3 linked regions of the Alloacidobacterium dinghuense genome follow. The protein of the gene in region 1 interacts with the protein of each later gene in a pairwise test. Links are inferred from orthologs where the notes say so. Each region holds a gene or a part of one and is shown on either strand. Other genes may lie near its edges. The genes, in order: H7849_RS00165, ftsZ and ftsA.

Region 1 (6,216 bases):
AACTCTGCTCACGTTTCGACTGGAGCATTCGGTGGAACTGCGCCGATAGCGGTTCAACTCAGAAAAAACGGGCGGCCTTTGCCGCCCGTTTTTCTTGCCGGATGCTATGCGAGCAGCTCGCGGACGGGCTTCCAATCTTTCTTCTGCGACTTGGCCACCGGCTCGCAGGTGAGGATGCCATCGTAAGTGTTGACGCCGTCACGAATGCCGTCGTCTTCAAGGATCGCTGTTTTTGTGCCGCGCTGCGCAAGGCGCATGACATACGCAAACGTTGCGTTTGTCAGCGCAAGTGTGGATGTGTTCGGCACGGCCGCGGGCATGTTCGTGACACAATAGTGCACCACTCCATTGACTTCATAAGACGGCTTGCTGTGGGTCGTCGGCTTCGCGGTTTCGATGCAGCCACCCTGGTCGATCGCCACGTCAACGATGACGGCGCCCTTCTTCATCTTTTCGACCATGGCTTTGGTGACGATCTTTGGTGCGGCTGCGCCCGGTATCAGAACGCCTCCGATAACGAGATCGGCTTCCTGCACGGTGCGCGCGATGTTATAGGAGTTCGACGCGAGGGTGAAGAGCTTGCCGTTGAAGATGTCGTCGAGTTCGCGCAGACGGTTTAGGTTGAGATCAACAATGGTGACTTTTGCGCCCATGCCGACTGCGATCTTTGCCGCGTTCGTGCCGACGATGCCGCCTCCAATGATGCAGACATTCGCCGGAGGCACACCAGGTACGCCGCCGAGCAGGAGGCCGCGGCCGCCCTTTTCCTTTTCGAGATACGAAGCGCCGACCTGCACCGACATGCGGCCCGCTACTTCAGACATTGGAGTGAGAAGAGGGAGCGTTCCTGCTTTGTCGCGAATGGTTTCGTAAGCGATGCCCGTCACTTTCTTCGTGAGGAGTTGCTCGGTGAGTTCAGGAACGGGCGCGAGGTGGAGATAGGTGAAGAGTACAAGTCCTTCGCGGAAGAAGCCGTATTCTTTCTCGATCGGCTCTTTCACCTTCACGACCATGTCGGCATTGCCCCAGACGTTATGGGCTGAGCCGACAATCTCCGCACCTGCAGCTTGGTATTCGTCGTCGGTAAAAGCGGAAAGCTCGCCGGCGTGAGTTTGGACGAGTACTTTGTGTCCTGCCTCGGTGAGAGCCTTCACGCCTGCGGGCGTGATGCCGACGCGGCTTTCGTGGTCTTTAACTTCCTTCGGTACTCCGATAATCATTCGTTCTCTCCCTCAGTCGATTTGTGCACGCTGCAATTTGTCCGAGTAGTCAACGTAGACTGATTTCCACGTTGTATAGAAGTCCAGAGCACCGGTGCCGCCTTCACGATGGCCGTTGCCGGTCTGCTTCACGCCACCGAAAGGCAGGTGAACTTCCGCGCCGATGGTAGGTGCGTTGACGTAGGTAATACCGGCTTCCAGGTCGCGCATGGCGCGGTAGGCGTGATTCACGTCGCGCGAATAGAGCGCGGTCGAGAGGCCGTACTGGATGCCATTCGCGATCCCGAGAGCTTCATCGAAGCTGCTGCATTCAATCAAGCTGACGACGGGACCGAAGACTTCCTCCTGCGCGATGCGCATGGTTGGTTTTACCCCAGCGAGCACTGTCGGCGCGAAGAATGTGCCGTTCGCATAGGGGCCGTCAGCGAGGCGCGCGCCTCCGCAGAGAAGCTTCGCCCCTTCGTCCTGCGCGATCTTGCTGTACTTGGTCGAGGTTTCAATCTGCTGCTCGTTGATCTGCGGGCCCATCTCGGTCGATTCGTCGAGACCATTGCCAACCTTGAGCGCTTTAGCGCGGGCGACGAGTTTTTCGGTGAAATCAGCAGCGATTTTCTTGTGCAGAATGATGCGGCTCGTTGCCGTGCAGCGCTGGCCTGCGGTGCCGAAGGCTCCCCAGACCGCTCCATCCAGCGCGAGGTCGAGGTTGGCGTCGTCGAGGACGATCATCGCGTTCTTGCCGCCCATCTCCAGCGAGCAAGGTTTGAAGTTCGCGGCCGCAGTCTGGCCGACGATGCGGCCTACTTCGGATGATCCAGTAAATGACACGGCGCGGACCCCAGGATGCGAAACGATGGGCGCGCCGGCGTCTGGGCCATATCCGGTGACGATGTTGACGACGCCTTTCGGTAGACCCGCGTCGATGAGCGTCTGGACCAGGTTGAATGTAGACAGCGGCGTGTCTTCTGCGGGCTTGATGACGCAGGTGTTGCCGCAGACGAGTGCAGGGAAAAGCTTCCACGAGGGAATGGCCATGGGAAAGTTCCAGGGCGCGATCATGCCGCACACGCCGACCGGCATGCGCACGGACATGGCGAACTTGTTCTGCAACTCGGACGGCGTGGTCTGGCCGAAGAGACGGCGGCCTTCGCCGGCCATGTAGTAGGCGGTGTCGATGGCTTCCTGCACGTCGCCGCGGGTTTCGGCGATGACCTTGCCCATCTCGCGCGTCATCTCCTGCGCATACTGCTCTTTGCGTTGCTCCAGCAACTGGCCGGTGCGATAGAGGATTTCGGCGCGCTTGGGAGCGGGAACGAGACGCCAGGTCTTGTAGGCAGCCTCGGCCGCTTTGACGGCTGCGTCCACATCTTCCGCGCCGGAGGACTGGAATTCGCCGACGATGTCATTCTTGTCGGCGGGATTGATGTTCAGGAAGGTCTTGCCGGTCTTTGCAGTGACCCACTGGCCGCCGATGAGGTTTTTGTAGAGCTCGTGTGACATGAAATCTGCTTTCGTGAGTGCGGAATAAGCCAAACTTAGCAGGATACAGGATGGCCCGCGAAGCTGCATGCAGTGAGCCATGCGTTACCGAAGATTGCGCGGCAACGCACATTCCTAGAAAAAGCCAAGAATTCCACGTGCCCGTTCGGTGCAGTAATTGCTTCGTGGCCTTACAATAGGTTGAAGTCCCTTTTTTTAAAGCATCTTTTCATGTCATCGAACGGTTTCTCTTCGCGCTCTTCGCGGTCGCACGGTCTGCGCTCGCTGTTCAGTATGTTTTCCAGTGACCTGGCCATTGATTTGGGCACTGCCAATACGCTCGTCTACGCCCGGGGCAAGGGCATCGTCGTGAACGAGCCCTCGATTGTCGCCATCAACAAAAATACGGGCGAGGTCGAAGCCGTGGGCAAGGAGGCCAAAGAGATGCTGGGCCGCACGCCCGGCAACATCGTGGCGATCAAGCCGATGAAGGACGGCGTAATCGCCGACTTCAAAGTCACAGAAAAGATGTTGAACTACTTCATTCAAAAGGCGCATAACCGCAAGATGCTGGTGCATCCGCGCATCGTGATCGGCGTGCCCTCTGAGATTACGCAGGTGGAAAAGCGCGCGGTGGAAGACTCGGCCTATCGCGCCAAGGCGAGTGAGGTCTTTCTTGTTGAACAGGCGATGGTTGCGGCCATCGGCGCGGGGCTGCCGATTACCGAGCCGTCGGGCAACATGGTTGTCGACATCGGTGGCGGGACCACCGATATTGCGGTGATTTCGCTGGCCGGCATTGTCTATTCGCGGTCGGTACGTATGGCCGGCAACCAGATGGATGAGGCAGTGATGAACTACCTCAAGCGGAAATACAATCTATTGATAGGCGAGCGCACGGCGGAGCAGATCAAGCAGGAGATTGGGTCCGCGTATCCGCTGGAGAAGCCGCTGACGATGGAGATCAAGGGACGCAACCTGATCGAAGGCGTGCCCAAAACCATCACCATCGACGACAGCGAGATTCGCGAGGCGCTGGGCGAGTGCATCTCGACGATCATGAATGCGATTCGCGTCGCGCTGGAGCGGACGCCACCTGAGCTCTCTGCCGATATCAGCGATCGCGGCATTGTGCTGACCGGTGGCGGCGCACTTATCAAGAACCTTGATAAGCGGATTCGCGAGGAGACTGGATTGCCGGTTTCGATCGCCGACGATCCGTTAGCCAGCGTGGTACTGGGGACGGGAAAAATGCTCAGCGACTTCCGTTTGCTGCGTAAGATCAAGATTGACTAGCTGTGCATCACCGGAACGCATATCGCGCGTAAGCATCGGGCATCATCACCATGGAATCCTTCTTCAGCCGTTATAAGAACGCCCTGGTCCTGATCGTGGTGCTTCTGGCACAGGTCATCGGCGTCGCCATACAGGTGCGCCGCCCTTTGCCGAAGGAGCATGCGCAGCCGGATGCCGGTGGTATACGCCTGATTCGCTACTGGGCGATCAGCTTGGTGTCGCCGCCGGAGCGGCTGGTGCATTGGCTGGGCACCAGCATTCTCGGCGTCTGGGACAACTATCTCGACCTGATCCATGTGCGGCAGCAAAATAAGGACCTTCAGTCAGAACTGCAGCGCATCCGTATCGAAGAAGGCGGGATCGTAGAGGATGCGCGGCAAGGGCAGCGGCTGCAGCAGTTGCTGGCTTTCAAGCAAAAGTACGTCTATCAGACGGTGCCCGCTCAGATCATTGGTACTTCCGGCACGGAACAGTCGCGCATTCTTTCGATTAATAAAGGATCGAAGGACGGAGTGGGCGTCGACATGCCGGTAATTACGCCCGAGGGAGTTGTTGGGCGGATTCGCGAAGTCTTTCCTCACACCAGCCAGGTACTCGAAATTACCGATCCGACCAGCGGCGCGGGCGTCATCCTTGCCACAACTCGCATCCGCGGCATCCTGCGTGGGACTGCGCTGGGCCAGCCGCAGGTGGTCAACGTGATGCCCGATGAGCGGATCAAGGCAGGCGAGCAGGTCGTGACCAGCGGTGGCGACCAGATTTTCCCGCGCGGACTGGCTGTTGGCGTTGTCGATCGCGTGGTGACCGATCCCGACCACGACCCGCTGGTGGATGTTTTGATTCATCCCGCGGCGAATCTCGCACAGCTGGAAGAAGTGCTGGTCATTACCAATATGGGCGACGTGATCACGCCCAAGCAGAAGCTGGACATGATGCAGAGTGAGGCAGCGGCGGATGCCGAGCAACTGAAGGCATCTGAGATTTTGGCGGAGCGGCTGCCGAGCCGGATCGATCCCGATGCGCCGAAGACCGATGATGAGAACAGCGACGATTCGGCGGACGCCCAAGGCGAGGGCATCGCCCGGCCGATGCGTCCACCGGCTGCGCTCCGTCCAGACCGCTTCACTCCGAATACAACTCCTGCGGCAGCAAGCCTGACCCCGGGTGCCCGCTTAGCCCCGCAATCGGAGGGTTCTGGGACCACCACGGCAAGCGCGGCAAAACCGCACGCGACAGTACCCGCAAGCGTCGGTTCGGAAAACCCCAACGTAACCGAAACCGCCGCTGCCGTGCCGAAGAAGAAAGGACCGGATCTGGTTCCCGACGATGGCAGCCGTCCGCCGTCGACAATGGCTGCGCATCCAACCACCCCGTCGTCAACGGCTAGCGCCTCCGCGCGCGAAGAGACAACAGGAGCCGCGCCGGTTCATGCGCCGATGGTAATGATGCCCGCGTCTTCGACTCATGGCCCGGCAACCGCGACCGGCAGTACCGCGACTTCCACCACCCGGCCAGCGGTCAATGGGTCAACAGTCAATGGGTCAGCGATCAATGGATCATCGGCCTCTTTCAACGGCGGCACAGCGCATACCACGAGCGCGAGCAACGGCGCCGCGACCCAGCCTCATGCGACAACAGCTGCCGGAGGCGGAGTTCCAGCTGCCACCAAGCCTGCGGGTAATTCCTCAGCGTTGAATGGCACAATCACTCATACGAATGCCACGGCAGGGAACGGCAGCACAGCATCGCCCGGAACCGCTGCTCTCCATGCAACGAACCCTCGGCCTGCCGCCGCAAGCGCGGACAACAGCGCGGGCGGTGAGGTCAAAACGAAGGTGGTAGTGGACGGCCCGCTGCCCTCAGGCGCGAAGAAGCCCCAGCCGTCCGCATCGACTGCCCCCGCGAGCCATCAAACTCCATCAGCGCAAACCCAGCAGACACAACATGCTCCAACCGCGCCGGCAGTGCAACACAAGGCGCCAGAGCTGGTTCCGGATGATGGCAGCCGTCCTCCTCCGACGATGTTGAAGCCCAAGCCGCAAACGCAGCCGACGGCTCCGGCGCAAACCCAGCCTCAAGGAGGCCGTCAGGGATGAGCAGGCTCATCGCCGCATCGCGGCGCGATGTTGAGGTTCAGCCGTATCCTCTGATCGTTTTCGTTCTGGTGCCGCTGCTGGCCCTGGGACTGCAGTCCTTTGTCTCGCTGCACTTCCAGCGCTTCGAT
Region 2 (6,223 bases), 6.0 Mb from region 1 along the record:
TCGGCAATCGCCTTGAAGTGAACCTGCATATCTCAACCGCCTCAGCCAGCGCGTTGCAAAGCGTCGTGACGTGCGCCAACCGTGCGGGTCTTGAGGTGACGGAATCGGTCTTCGATGCAATCGCGGCGGCGGAAGCGACGATCTCCGCCGACGAGCGTGAACTGGGCTCCTGTCTCATCGATATCGGCGCCGGGTCCACGGAAATAGTTGTCTTCTTTGAAGGTTCGGTTGCGCATACCTCTGTTGTCCCGATCGGCGGCGATCACTTCACGAATGATTTGGCCGTAGGCCTGCACATCTCCGCGGCTGAAGCGGAATGGATCAAGTGCACCTACGGTCACGCGGTGGTCACCAGTGTTTCGTCGTCGAACGAAGTGGAGTTGCAGGGAATGCCGGGCCATGAACCGCGCATGGTTCGGCAACGCTATATCAGTGAGATTCTTGAACCGCGCGCCCGCGAGCTCTTTCAGCTGCTGAGAGAAAACCTCCGCCAGGGAGGAGTGCTGGAAGCGCTGGGCGCGGGCTGCGTGCTCACCGGCGGCGGTTCGCACTTGCCAGGATTGCTCGATACCGCTGAGAGCCTGCTGCGGGTCCCGGCGCGCATTGGATCGCCGGTGCCGCTCTCTCGTATGCCGGAAGAATTGATCGCCCCCGAGAACGCCACGTTAGTAGGAATGCTTTTGTATGCCCACCGCACCAGCGTGACCCGTGCGGCGGAAGACCAGGGTCTGCGCGCCAAGCTGCGCGCCATCTTTGCAGGAAGCTTGTAGGAGTCTTAGCCATGAACCCGTCAGAAGAAATCCGCATTCAGTATCACGAACAGCTACCCACCGGCGCGAAGATCAAGGTCATCGGCGTGGGCGGCGGCGGCGGCAACGCCGTCAATCGTATGATCTCCGCGCGCGTCGAGGGCGTCGAGTTCATCACCGCCAACACCGACGCGCAGACGTTGCAACTCTCGCAGGCTCCGGTAAAGCTGCAACTCGGTATGAAGCTGACCAGCGGCCTCGGCGCAGGCGCCAATCCAGACGTGGGTCGCCGTGCCGCGCTCGAAGACTCGGAAAAAATCATCGAAGCGCTCGAAGGCGCGGACATGGTCTTCGTTACCGCCGGCATGGGCGGAGGCACCGGCACGGGTGCTGCTCCCGTGATCGCTTCGCTGGCGAGTGAAATGGGCGCGCTGACGGTCGCCGTCGTAACCCGACCCTTCGGCTTTGAAGGCAAGCGCCGCATGGCGCAGGCCGAGCGTGGCATGCAGGAACTGCTCGACAGCGTCGACACGATGATCGTCATCCCCAACGAAAAGCTCCTGGCTGTCGCGAAGGACGCGGGTTTTTTTGAATCCTTCCGCATTGCCGACGATGTGTTGCGCCAGGCCGTGCAGGGCATCTCGGACATCATCACCATCCCCGGTATCATCAACCGCGACTTCGCCGACGTGAAGACCACGATGGCTGGCATGGGGTACGCCGTAATGGGCACGGCAGCACGCGGAGGTGAGAACCGCGCCATTGAGGCCGCGCAGGCGGCGATGGCATCGCCGCTGCTTGAAGATGGCGCGATCGACGGAGCCAAGGGCATCCTGATCAACATCAGCGGATCAAGCACGCTGAAGCTGAGCGAAGTAAACGCCGCATCCACTCTTATCCAGAACGCCGCCCACGAAGATGCCAACATCATCTTCGGCGCTGTGCTCGACGAATCGATGGGCGACGACGTCAAGATCACCGTCATCGCCACCGGCTTCCGCGAGGAAATGCCCGAGCGCCGCGAGCGCATGCTGACTGCGGCTCTGCGCGAGTCGGTGTTGCCTCGGGTGCAGGTGCAAACCCATGTTGAGGCCACGGTTGCGACTCCCCGGTTCATGAGCGAGGAAGAGGACATGCCGCGCCGGTCGATCTCGATTCCGGTCAAGCCGGCGGCGTCGAAGCCGGCCCCGGAGCCCGTTTATGTCCCCGAGCCGGAAGTGATCCTCGAACCGGAACCGGTGGCTGTCGCGGTCGCTGAGCCCGCGCCTTTATCGGATGTTTTCGGCCTGATGCACGAGGAGGAGTCCGGTGAAAATCTGGATATCCCGGCCTTCATGCGTCGCGGCGGTTTGTAATAATAGAAATTGGATGGGGATAAAGCAAAATTTTGCTTAATCAGGAACCCATCCTAAAGTACAGTAATCAAAAGTAATGCCGGGGGGCATCATTCCGGCTGTATGCGGGTTGTAACTGTGGTGAAATAGGATCGATCGTTAGTCCGGAATGGAAACGGGACGGACCATTGCGGAACTATTGGTCGGGCGACAAGTATTTTTTGTTAGAAGTTCAGGCTGTTTCTATGCGCAAGATGCATGGAGGCCGATAAGAAGAGAACGGCCTTCAAAGAGTAGCTGGGCTCAGGATGAATGGATTCATGAAACGCATAGCACACCTCGTTTTCCTTGCAGGACTGGTTGCGGTACCCGCCGCGCTCGCGGCGGACACAACTACTACGACGACGCACCACACCACCCGCCATACCACCCGCACGCATGTGCAGGAATCGGCCAGCGCCCAGCAGCATATTTCGCATCTGCAGCACAGCCGCCGCCCTGCCCGCGTCACAAATGTTTCTCTCACCACGACCACCAGTCACGGCCGAGTTCGCCGCGCCAGCCTGACGACAGTTCATCGTCACCGCTCCTACGAGCGCTTCACTGGTAGTTCGTTTACAGATATTGATCTCACGAACGGCGACTCGATCGGTGGAGAAGATCCAGTTGTGCGGCAGGCCGCCATCGATGCGCTGGGCAACATGAACGGCACAGTCGTCGCCATCGATCCCAGCAACGGGCGCGTACTGGCGATGGTCAACCAGAAGCTTGCCCTGTCGAGCGGCGCTGAGCCTTGCTCGACGATCAAGCTTTCCGTCGCCCTGGCCGCGCTCGATGAAGGCATTGTTACGAAGGACACGCCGGTCAACCTCGGCGGTTCGTATCACATGAACCTCACCGAAGCTCTGGCGCACTCGAATAACCTCTACTTCGAGACGCTGGGCCGCCGCCTTGGTTTCGAGCGCGTTCGCCACTATGCCAATCAGTTTGGATTGGGCGAGCTGGCCGGTTACAACATCCCCAACGAGCAGCTGGGCGTCTATCCCGATCAGGAGCTGCCGGAGAGCCAGGGCGGCGTGGGCCGCATGTGCTCCTTCGGCGAAAGCGTTTCGATGACTCCTCTGCAACTCGGCGCGCTCGTCGCCTCCATCGCCAACGGTGGAACGCTCTACTACCTGCAGCACCCGACGACACCGGAAGAGGTGGTGAACTTCCAGCCGCGCATCAAGCGCACGCTTGATATTGCCAAGCTCATCCCAGAAATTCAGGACGGCATGCAGGCCGCGGTGCAATATGGAACGGCGCGCTCGCTACGTGCCAACTTCAACCAGTTCCCGGTGATGGGCAAGACCGGAACCTGCTCGAACAATGGCACTCGCTTCGGCTGGTTCGCTTCCTACGCTGACACGCAGTACGGTCGCATCGTTACCGTCTTCTTCCTCGAAGGTGGACGCCCGACCTTCGGTCCCAAAGCCGCGGAGCTGACCGGCCTCTTTTACCGCAACCTCTGGGACAAGAGCTACTTCGTCGCGAAGCAGCCAACGGATACAACCAAGACAGCTATCGGCGTCACCGAATAGCGCATCTTAAATTTCTGAAACGACCGGCCTCCATCGCGGAGGCCGTTTTTGTTCAGGTACGATTTCTACATCATGAAAATTCTTACCGCAGAGGAGATGCAGACATGCGACCGCATCACTGTAGACCGCTACGGAATCGCTTCGCTTGACCTCATGGACAACGCCGGTCACGCCGTCGCCCGCTTCGCGCTGCAGGAATTTCCGCGCGCGGCGAACATTACTGTTCTGTGCGGGAAAGGCAACAACGGCGGCGATGGTTTTGTCGCCGCGCGCGTGCTGGCCGGGGAGGGCCGCCGGGTCAAGGTGCTGCTGCTCGGCTATCCGGTTGACCTGAAAGGCGACGCCAAAGAGATGTTTGAGCGCATGGAAATCGCGCCTGCTCTTGCGCCGGACGAAGAGTCTCTCTCTTCAGCTCAGATCACGGATATCCTCAATCAATCCGACCTGTTTCTCGACGCAGTCGTCGGCACCGGCTTCAGGCCTCCGCTGAAGGGCGTGGCGATGGCTTTACGCAACCGGATCAACAGCCTCGACGCGCCGGTCGTCGCCGTCGATATTCCTTCCGGCTGGGATTCGGATTCCCGCGAGTATCGCACCGAGGGCGCCTATCGCGCCGATGCGGTCGTGACCTTCACCGCTCCGAAGCCAGCGCACGTCAGCGGCAACTTGACCGACAGCGCCTATCAGCCCATTGTTGTCGCCCCCATCGGCTCGCCCGACGCAGCCATCGAATCCGAGTTAAACCTCACCTGGGCGGGAGCTTCGAAGAGGATCACCGAGACTCCACGTCCCGCGGAGAGCAACAAAGGCAAATTCGGTCACGTACTCGTGGTTGGCGGCTCATACGGAAAGTCCGGAGCGCCTGCAATGGCTTCGCTCGCAGCCCTGCGCACCGGGGCCGGCCTGGTGACCGCCGCCGTAGCGCAACCAATCCTCGATTCGGTTGTGCGCATCACGCCCGAGTTGATGACCATTCCCCTGCGTGCCGGCAGCAAAGGAGAAATCAGCAGCAGCAATCTCGATGACGAAACGCTCAAAGAGCTTCTCGACAAGAAAACGGTGCTCGCGATTGGTCCGGGGCTGGGCCAGTCGGCGGAGACCGAAGCATTTCTTCTCGGCCTGCTGGAAAAGACCGATCTTCCCGCGGTCCTCGATGCCGACGCCCTGAACATCCTCGCCAAGCATCCCGGCAAGATCAATGGCCGCAACCGGTTACGCGTCTTAACGCCGCATCCCGGAGAGATGGCTCGGCTCGCCGGAATCAGCACCGGCGAAGTTCAAGCCAACCGCGAAGCGCTGGCTCGTGAATTTTCGATGAAAAATCATGTCACGCTGGTGCTCAAAGGATGGCGCACTCTGATCGCCCATCCGGACGGTTCGATTGCCATCAACACCACCGGCAATCCCGGCATGGCCAAAGGTGGCAGCGGAGACATCCTCACCGGCATCATAGCGGCTATGTTGGCGCAATATCCGCATCTAGCCGGAGAAGCGGTGAACGCCGCCGTCTATCTCCACGGGCTGGCTGCCGACTTTGCCGTGTGGGAACACGACGAGCACACCCTGCTTGCCACTGACACCGTTGCGCACCTTTCAACAGCTTTTCGCTTCCGCTCCGACGACAAAGGCGGGTATGTTTGGATACAGGGGATGCCGCGATGACAGAGGCCACAGGCACGAAGGTCCACGAGTTCGAGACGAACAGCGCCGCCGATACGATCCGTGCCGGACGTGAGATCGCGAAACTGCTCACGCCACCAAAGTTCCTTATCTTGAAAGGCGATCTGGGCGCAGGCAAGACCACGCTGGTGAAGGGCATTGCCGAAGCCCTCGACGCCGCCGAACCGGATGAAGTGACGAGCCCCACCTTTACGCTGATGCACGAATACGAAGGCACCCTCCATGATCACGGAAAAAACGAGCCGGTCATGCTCTACCATCTCGATCTCTACCGCATCGAGCAGGAGCGCCAGCTCGACTCGCTCGGCCTCGATGAGATCGCCACGCCCGACAGCATCGTATTGGTGGAATGGGGCGACAAGTTTCCGAGCGTGGCCAAGCGCAGTAACGGCGAAATCGTGATGAAGACCACCGGCGGCGACTCGCGCAAGATCACGCTGACGCTCAAAGACTAACTCTCTCTACATTGTCATCCTGAGCACAGCACGGAGTGCGGAGTCGAAAGACCTGCTTTGTCTATATAACGTTAGTAGGCGCGAAGCGCCCTCCATAAGTCCACCGTAAAGGCGGATACTCTCAAGCGTGTCGCACGCCATCGAATCGCCGCCCGTCACAACGCATCACGACCTCAGGCAGACGCTCGGCACCTGGCAGCTTTGGGGCATCGCAGTTGGACTTGTTATCTCAGGCGAATACTTCGGCTGGAGTTATGGCTGGGCCAACGCAGGCACGCTCGGTTTTCTTGTCACTTCGCTCCTGATCGCGGCCATGTACGCGACCTTTATCTTCAGCTTTACCGAGCTGACCTGCTCCATTCCGCACGCTGGCGGTCCGTTTGCGTATGCATGGGCAGCCTTCGGCCCAGTTGGAGGCTACCTTG
Region 3 (3,223 bases), 6.0 Mb from region 1 along the record:
ATAGTTTGGGTGGCGACTCTCACGACCTTGCTCGGGCGTGGCGAAGACTGACGCATACAGAAATGGCACGGCGCTTGCCGAGGATGCACCGGCGGAGGAATTTCTTCGTCCCGCTTCTGCTCCTCCGCGCGCGCGACCGCAACGCCCGATCCCTCGACAGGAAGACGATTCGGACGGCGAAGAGGTCTTTTTGCGCTCGCGCAAGCGTGTGCCTGTCCGGAAGGGCATTCTGCCTGCGTTCTTTACGAAAACCACAGCCGGGCGCGTCATCCTTGGATTTCTGGCGCTGGTGGTGGTTGCAATTTTTGTTTTTGTGGGGCTGGCAGCAAAAGATTTTCTCGATCACGATCCTCGTTTTCGCATCGACTCGGCTTCGTCGATTCAGATCGATGGCAACAGCCAGTTGACGCGGGCAGACCTGTTGACGGTCTTCGGCGCCGATATCGGCCGCAACCTCTTCTTTGTTCCACTTCCCCAACGCCGCAAAGAATTGGAACAGGTACCCTGGGTAGCTCACGCAACCGTCATGCGCATTTTGCCGAACCAGTTGCGCGTGGCGATCGTTGAGCGCCAGCCGATCGCTTTTGCGCGCATCGGCAACAAGATCAAGCTGGTCGATCCGGACGGCGTCCTTCTCGATATGCAGCCGGCAGCTTTGGCGGCTAAGCACTATTCGTTCCCGGTCGTCACCGGCATCAATCCTGACGATCCGCTTTCCGTCCGCGCGCCACGCATGCGGATTTACCAGAAGTTCATGAATGAGATCGATTCGAGCGGGGAAAAGCTCTCGAGAAGCTTGAGCGAGATCGACATATCTGATCCCGAGGACGTCCAGGGGCTTGTTTCTTCCGGCAACTCCGAAATTCTGCTCCATTTTGGCGAAGACAACTTCCTCAATCGCTGGCACGAATACCAGTCGCATCTGGCCGAGTGGAAGCAGCAGTACCCGCATCTGGCTTCGGTTGACCTGCGGTATGACCGGCAGGTGGTCCTGAAGATGGCGGACAACGCACCCGGAACACAGGACGCCCCGGCTGCTCCAGCCACGCCGGCGGCAACGCCCAAACAGCCGGTCGCAAAGGCGCGGCCCATAGCCCACCCCCACAGGAAGCACGCATGAGCCAGACCGAACAGCTATTGACGGTGCTCGACGTGGGAAGCGCGAAGACGCGCGTACTGGTAGCGGAGCTGCACGATGGCGCGCTGCGCTATCGGGGTCATGGTATCGCCGAATCCACCGGCATGCGCAAAGGCCTGATCGCCGAGCTGAAACAGGCGGCAAGCTGCATCAACAAGGCGGCGATGGCGGCCGAGACCATGGCGCAGGGGACTATCGACCGCTGTGTTGTCGGCATCGGCGGCCCGCATATTCGTGGCCTGAACAGCCGGGGCGGAGTCAGCCTGGGATCGCGCTTGCGCGAGATTACCCGTGAAGATGTTCGCGCCGCAGTCGACCGTGCGCGTTCCGTCTCGCTGCCCTCCGATCGCGAGATCATCCACCTGCTGCCGCAGCAGTTCATTCTCGACGAGCAGCCGGGCATTCACGACCCTGTCGGCATGATCGGCAATCGCCTTGAAGTGAACCTGCATATCTCAACCGCCTCAGCCAGCGCGTTGCAAAGCGTCGTGACGTGCGCCAACCGTGCGGGTCTTGAGGTGACGGAATCGGTCTTCGATGCAATCGCGGCGGCGGAAGCGACGATCTCCGCCGACGAGCGTGAACTGGGCTCCTGTCTCATCGATATCGGCGCCGGGTCCACGGAAATAGTTGTCTTCTTTGAAGGTTCGGTTGCGCATACCTCTGTTGTCCCGATCGGCGGCGATCACTTCACGAATGATTTGGCCGTAGGCCTGCACATCTCCGCGGCTGAAGCGGAATGGATCAAGTGCACCTACGGTCACGCGGTGGTCACCAGTGTTTCGTCGTCGAACGAAGTGGAGTTGCAGGGAATGCCGGGCCATGAACCGCGCATGGTTCGGCAACGCTATATCAGTGAGATTCTTGAACCGCGCGCCCGCGAGCTCTTTCAGCTGCTGAGAGAAAACCTCCGCCAGGGAGGAGTGCTGGAAGCGCTGGGCGCGGGCTGCGTGCTCACCGGCGGCGGTTCGCACTTGCCAGGATTGCTCGATACCGCTGAGAGCCTGCTGCGGGTCCCGGCGCGCATTGGATCGCCGGTGCCGCTCTCTCGTATGCCGGAAGAATTGATCGCCCCCGAGAACGCCACGTTAGTAGGAATGCTTTTGTATGCCCACCGCACCAGCGTGACCCGTGCGGCGGAAGACCAGGGTCTGCGCGCCAAGCTGCGCGCCATCTTTGCAGGAAGCTTGTAGGAGTCTTAGCCATGAACCCGTCAGAAGAAATCCGCATTCAGTATCACGAACAGCTACCCACCGGCGCGAAGATCAAGGTCATCGGCGTGGGCGGCGGCGGCGGCAACGCCGTCAATCGTATGATCTCCGCGCGCGTCGAGGGCGTCGAGTTCATCACCGCCAACACCGACGCGCAGACGTTGCAACTCTCGCAGGCTCCGGTAAAGCTGCAACTCGGTATGAAGCTGACCAGCGGCCTCGGCGCAGGCGCCAATCCAGACGTGGGTCGCCGTGCCGCGCTCGAAGACTCGGAAAAAATCATCGAAGCGCTCGAAGGCGCGGACATGGTCTTCGTTACCGCCGGCATGGGCGGAGGCACCGGCACGGGTGCTGCTCCCGTGATCGCTTCGCTGGCGAGTGAAATGGGCGCGCTGACGGTCGCCGTCGTAACCCGACCCTTCGGCTTTGAAGGCAAGCGCCGCATGGCGCAGGCCGAGCGTGGCATGCAGGAACTGCTCGACAGCGTCGACACGATGATCGTCATCCCCAACGAAAAGCTCCTGGCTGTCGCGAAGGACGCGGGTTTTTTTGAATCCTTCCGCATTGCCGACGATGTGTTGCGCCAGGCCGTGCAGGGCATCTCGGACATCATCACCATCCCCGGTATCATCAACCGCGACTTCGCCGACGTGAAGACCACGATGGCTGGCATGGGGTACGCCGTAATGGGCACGGCAGCACGCGGAGGTGAGAACCGCGCCATTGAGGCCGCGCAGGCGGCGATGGCATCGCCGCTGCTTGAAGATGGCGCGATCGACGGAGCCAAGGGCATCCTGATCAACATCAGCGGATCAAGCACGCTGAAGCTGAGCGAAGTAAACGCCGCATCCACTCTTATCCAGAACGCCGCCCA

What was found.
Region 2: the proteins of H7849_RS00165 (region 1) and ftsZ interact in binary tests that used the Escherichia coli proteins (3 or more experiments, as listed by UniProt). The link is inferred for Alloacidobacterium dinghuense from one-to-one orthologs.
Region 3: the proteins of H7849_RS00165 (region 1) and ftsA interact in binary tests that used the Escherichia coli proteins (3 or more experiments, as listed by UniProt). The link is inferred for Alloacidobacterium dinghuense from one-to-one orthologs.

Annotation. Positions count from the first base shown.
Region 1 is NZ_CP060394.1:37,200-43,415, forward strand. What follows is about bases 2,025-4,959. They hold H7849_RS00165 (rod shape-determining protein), read left to right. Parts: upstream 2,025-2,927; coding sequence 2,928-3,992; downstream 3,993-4,959. Other genes in these bases: H7849_RS00160 (aldehyde dehydrogenase family protein), read right to left, coding at 2,025-2,717; mreC (rod shape-determining protein MreC), read left to right, coding at 4,043-4,959. In the rest of the region: H7849_RS00150 (hypothetical protein), read left to right, coding at 1-49; ald (alanine dehydrogenase), read right to left, coding at 105-1,220; more of H7849_RS00160, read right to left, coding at 1,233-2,024; more of mreC, read left to right, coding at 4,960-6,088; rod shape-determining protein MreD, read left to right, coding at 6,085-6,216. UniProt on the Escherichia coli protein: Forms membrane-associated dynamic filaments that are essential for cell shape determination. Acts by regulating cell wall synthesis and cell elongation, and thus cell shape.
Region 2 is NZ_CP060394.1:6,032,970-6,039,192, forward strand. The notes cover bases 1-2,942. They hold ftsZ (cell division protein FtsZ), read left to right. Parts: upstream 1-781; coding sequence 782-2,104; downstream 2,105-2,942. Other genes in these bases: ftsA (cell division protein FtsA), read left to right, coding at 1-770; H7849_RS25420 (penicillin-binding transpeptidase domain-containing protein), read left to right, coding at 2,404-2,942. Also shown: more of H7849_RS25420, read left to right, coding at 2,943-3,663; H7849_RS25425 (NAD(P)H-hydrate dehydratase), read left to right, coding at 3,736-5,325; tRNA (adenosine(37)-N6)-threonylcarbamoyltransferase complex ATPase subunit type 1 TsaE, read left to right, coding at 5,322-5,798; eat (ethanolamine permease), read left to right, coding at 5,926-6,223. UniProt on the Escherichia coli protein: Essential cell division protein that forms a contractile ring structure (Z ring) at the future cell division site. The regulation of the ring assembly controls the timing and the location of cell division.
Region 3 is NZ_CP060394.1:6,031,409-6,034,631, forward strand. The notes cover bases 225-3,223. They hold ftsA (cell division protein FtsA), read left to right. Parts: upstream 225-1,116; coding sequence 1,117-2,331; downstream 2,332-3,223. Other genes in these bases: H7849_RS25405 (cell division protein FtsQ/DivIB), read left to right, coding at 225-1,120; ftsZ (cell division protein FtsZ), read left to right, coding at 2,343-3,223. In the rest of the region: more of H7849_RS25405, read left to right, coding at 38-224. UniProt on the Escherichia coli protein: Essential cell division protein that assists in the assembly of the Z ring. May serve as the principal membrane anchor for the Z ring.